One region of the Streptomyces umbrinus genome, then DNA from elsewhere that is predicted to be linked to it. Evidence: riboswitches for the same ligand, from Rfam matches in the RefSeq annotation. Region 1 holds a riboswitch; the other holds the start of a gene.

Region 1 (2,382 bases):
TGCGCGGCCGGCAGCGTGTCCTCCGTCGCCTCGTCCAGCACGGCCACGTCGCCGTCGACACCGAACGCGGCCCAGACAGCGCCCAGTTGGGCCCGCGTGGTGGTCTCGTCGCAGGCGAGGGACAGGTGGTCGGCGTCGACGAGCCGGAGGTTGACCCCGCCCCGGCGCGCGGCCGCGAGCGTCTCGGCCGCCTTGCCCGGCACCCGCACGGTGAGCGTGTCGAAGTACGCCTCGTGGACGACCTCGACCCCGCCGGCCTTCAGACCCGCGGCGAGGATCGTGGCGTACCGGTGGGTGCGCCGCGCGATGGACTGCAGGCCCTGGGGCCCGTGGTAGACGGCGTACATCCCGGCCATCACGGCGAGCAGCACCTGAGCCGTACAGATGTTGCTGGTCGCCTTCTCGCGGCGGATGTGCTGCTCACGCGTCTGCAGGGCGAGCCGGTACGCCTTGTTGCCGTCCGCGTCGACCGAGACGCCGACGAGGCGGCCGGGCAGGCTGCGCGCGAACTTCTCGCGGACGGCCATGTATCCGGCGTGCGGCCCGCCGAAGCCCATCGGCACACCGAAGCGCTGGGTCGTACCGACCGCGATGTCGGCGCCGAGCTCACCGGGCGAGGTGAGCAGCGTCAGGGCGAGCAGATCGGCGGCGACGGTGACGACCGCGCCCAGCTCGTGCGCCCGCTCGACGACGGGCTTGAGGTCCCGTACGGCACCGGAGGCGCCCGGGTACTGGAGGAGCACGCCGTTGATCTCGCGCTCGGCGAACTCGGCCGGAATGCCGTCGCTCAGGTCGGCGACGACGACCTCGACGCCGGTCGGCTCGGCGCGGGTCTCGATCACGGCGATGGTCTGCGGCATGGTGTCCGCGTCGACCAGGAACAGGCCCTTCTTGTTCTTGCCCATGCGCCGCGACAGTGCCATGGCCTCGGCGGCCGCCGTGCCCTCGTCGAGCAGCGAGGCCCCGGAGGTCGGCAGACCGGTCAGCTCTGCGACCACGGTCTGGAAGTTCAGCAGCGCTTCCAGCCGCCCCTGCGAGATCTCAGGCTGGTACGGCGTATACGCGGTGTACCAAGCAGGGCTTTCCATGACATTGCGCAGAATGACAGGCGGCGTGAACGTCCCGTAGTACCCGAGTCCGATCATGGAATCCAGCACCTGGTTGCGGTCCGCGAGGGAACGCAGCTCGGCCAGTACCTCGGCCTCGGTGCGGGCGCCCGGCAGTTCCAGCGAGTCGGCGTTCTTGATCACATCCGGGACCGCGGTGGCCGTCAGCTCGTCGAGCGAGCCGTACCCCACGTGCGCGAGCATCTTGGCCCGGGCTTCGGTGTCGGGCCCGATGTGGCGCTGCTCGAAGGGGATTCCCTGTTCGAGCTCTGAGAGCGGAATACGATGGGCGGTCATTGCGGAGGCCTCCTGGTCTGACGACCTTCGAGGGCACCACTGCATGGGTGCCCGGACGGCCTCCCCCTCTGTCATCTCAACCTGAGAGCTTCACCGGGCCGCCCGCGAAGGCGCACCGGTTTTCACCGTCGGTGAGAGCGGAGCCCGTCAAAAAGCTCGAACACCGCTCTGCTTTCCAGAGTGACCTCGTCCATGCGGTACGTGGGCCTGAGAGATTCCGGGGAGGATTTGCTCCTTCGGCGCCTCCGATGAAGCCTGGAGGACTCTCCCGCACGGGGTCAGCAGCCGTTGCCCAGCGTACCAGCGGGGTTCCCTCGAGTGGCCGCCCTCCTCAAAGTGCTCTTTCGTAGTGCTTACGGATGAGTTGCGAGCAGCTGGAGGGCCCGTGCAGACCGACATCGATCCGCGCAACCTGATAGGCCGCAAGGCGTTCGACCGCAACGGCACAAAAATCGGCACGGTCGACGAGGTCTACCTCGACGACGCGACCGGCGTACCGGAGTGGGCGGCCATACGCACCGGCCTGTTCAGCAGAGACGCCTTCGTCCCCCTGGAGCCCAGCGAGCTGGCCGACGGGGCCCTGCGCGTCCCCTTCGAACGCGCCCTGATCAAGGACGCCCCCGACTTCGGAGTGGGCCGCCACCTCTCCCCCGAACAGGAACTCCAGCTCTACCACCACTACGGCCTGGACGTAGCCCCCCCACCCCCCTTCCCGGACCACGACTTCGGCCACCTGGCAGGCAAGGACGAGCCCCAGTAGGGCCCCCTTGGGGGCGCGGGGAACTGCGCGACAAGCCACAACGCACCCGCACCCACAAACCCACCCAGCTCACCCCCCTACAACCGCCTCACCCACCCCCGAATCGCCGGCCCCCCGCCCCACCAACGGCAACGGCTCCGCAACCTCCAACAAAGGATCATCACTCCGAAACGTCCGCACCCGCCCAGGCAAGGAATCCGGCGTCTCGAACCGCACAGT
Region 2 (2,382 bases), 5.6 Mb from region 1:
TACGCGGGGGAGTGCTGATGCAGGGGGACTGGGGTGACCTGGGCGGATGTGCTCCGGGTCACTTCATGACGCTCGCGGACCAGGGTTCACTGTCCGGCGCTCGCTGGACCAGGATCTACTTCTGGCGCTTGTAGAAGGGCAGCGCCACGACCTCGTACGGCTCGTGGCTGCCCCGGATGTCCACGCCGACACCGGGCGTGCCGGGTGCGGAGTGCGCGGCGTCGACGTATGCCATCGCGATCGGCTTTCCCAGGGTGGGCGAGGGGGCGCCGGAGGTGACCTCGCCGACGACCTTGCCGTCGGCGACGACCGGGTATCCGGCGCGCGGCACACGGCGGCCCTCGGCGATCAGGCCGACGAGGACGCGCGGGGGCTGCGACTCGGCCCGGGCGGCGGCCTCGGTCAGCGCCTCGCGCCCCACGAAGTCGCCCTCCTTCTCGAACTTCACGACCCGGCCGAGCCCCGCGTCGAAGGGGGTGAGCGCGGTGCTCAGCTCGTGCCCGTACAGCGGCATGCCCGCCTCCAGGCGCAGGGTGTCCCGGCAGGAGAGGCCGCAGGGGACGAGCCCGACGGGGGTGCCCGCGTCGGTCAGCGCCTGCCACAGCTTCTCGGCGTCGGCCGGGGCCACGAACAGCTCGAAGCCGTCCTCGCCGGTGTAGCCGGTGCGCGCGATCAGCGCCGGGACGCCGGCGACCGTACCGGGCAGGCCGGCGTAGTACTTCAGGCCGTCCAGGTCGGCGTCGGTGAGGGACTTGAGGATGCCGGGGGACTCGGGTCCCTGGATCGCGAGCAGGGCGTACGCGTCACGGTCGTCGCGGACCTCGGCGTCGAAGCCCCCGGCCCGCTCCACGAGCGCGTCCAGGACGGTCCGGGCGTTGGAGGCGTTGGCGACGACCATGTACGTGGTCTCCGCGAGCCGGTACACGATCAGGTCGTCGAGGATGCCGCCGTCGGCCCGGCAGATCATGGTGTAGCGGGCCCGGCCGGGCTTCACGCCCCCGATGTTGCCGACCAGCGCGAAGTCGAGCAGCGCGGCCGCCTGCGGCCCCGTCACGGTGATCTCCCCCATGTGGGAGAGGTCGAAGAGACCGGCCTTCGTCCGTACGGCGAGGTGCTCGTCGCGCTCGGAGCCGTAGCGCAGGGGCATGTCCCAGCCGGCGAAATCGGTCATCGTCGCGCCGAGCGAACGATGGAGGGCGTCGAGCGCTGTATGGCGCGGTTCAACGGGGGCGTTACTGCTCACGGTGGGGCTCCCAAGGCATGACGGCGAGGTCGTTCCTCCCCATCTGTCATCGGAACCTGAGAGGTTCGCCGTGACCCCCGGTCGTACGGGACGGTCACTGACTTGCACCTTGGGTGGAGCCGACGCCCCGGTGACAGGGAGAAGGCCCGCTTTTCAGATGTGCCTCGCCCGCGCGGTAACGGGGCCTGAGAGATTCAAGGGAGGGACTTGCTCCTTCGGCGCCCGGACCACGTACGCAAAAACGTGTCCGGAACTCTCCCGCGCGGATTCAAGCGGCCGGTATGCAGTTGGCGGGCACATCATTGCACGCATCGGAGCGGCGCGGCAGGGGACTCTTCGCGAGGGGGCGGTGCAGCGTCGCGGCCGGCCCGCACGGCGTCCGCACAGGGTCCACAGGCATCCACAGTGATCTGTGACGGGGCTGTGGCAGGACGGGAACAGAAATGAGGGGACCAGCGCATTACCTTCTCTTTACACTCGACGGGGATGGGTCTCCCGACCCCATGGGGAGGACGATCAGGGTGAACAGGACCACGGCGTACGCCACGAGCGCGGCCATCGCGCTGCCCAAGCAGCCCACTGCCCCGGCCGGGGAGGCGTGCGGCCCGCTTCCGGCGCCCGTCGTCCGCGATCTGCGGGAGCGCGCGGGACACAGCCCGCACGGCCTGCGCTTCGGCACGTCCGACCTGGTGGTGGTCACGGGCCTGCCCGGCAGCGGCAAGTCGACCCTGATGCGCCGGGCGGTGGCGGGCCGCCGCATCGACTCCCAGGACACCCGCGACCGCTGGGACGGCAGGCTGGCCCGCTTCCTGCCGTACGCGGTCTACCGGCCCCTGGTCCGCGCCGCGCACTACGCGGGCCTGCGCCGGGCCCTGCGGTCCGGCGAGGGGGTCGTGGTGCACGACTGCGGGACGCAGGCCTGGGTGCGCAGCTGGCTGGCCCGGGACGCCCGGCGGCGCGGCGGCGCCCTGCACCTGCTGCTGCTCGACGTGGACCCCGGTACGGCCCTGGACGGCCAGCGCGAGCGCGGCCGCGGAGTCTCGCGGTACGCGTTCGCGCGTCACCGCGGCGCGTTCGGCCGGCTGCTGCGTTCCGTTGAGAAGGGCGACCTGCCGGAGGGCTGCGGTTCGGCGGTGCTC

Evidence for each region. Region 1 has a riboswitch for glycine ahead of gcvP (aminomethyl-transferring glycine dehydrogenase). Riboswitches for the same ligand answer to the same signal wherever they lie in the genome.
Region 2: linked by a shared signal. The riboswitch ahead of gcvT (glycine cleavage system aminomethyltransferase GcvT) and the one ahead of gcvP (aminomethyl-transferring glycine dehydrogenase) in region 1 are both predicted to bind glycine.

The regions. Positions count from the first base shown of each region.
Region 1 is NZ_JAUSZI010000002.1:9,661,291-9,663,672, reverse strand. Features, by position in the region: gene gcvP (aminomethyl-transferring glycine dehydrogenase) at 1-1,403, opposite strand, end outside; glycine riboswitch at 1,589-1,684, opposite strand; gene QF035_RS42665 (PRC-barrel domain-containing protein) at 1,789-2,163, shown strand; partial or broken gene QF035_RS42660 (DNA polymerase IV) at 2,082-2,382, opposite strand, start outside.
Region 2 is NZ_JAUSZI010000002.1:4,017,622-4,020,003, reverse strand. Features, by position in the region: gene gcvT (glycine cleavage system aminomethyltransferase GcvT) at 116-1,243, opposite strand; glycine riboswitch at 1,277-1,406, opposite strand; glycine riboswitch at 1,407-1,514, opposite strand; gene QF035_RS17550 (AAA family ATPase) at 1,747-2,382, shown strand, end outside.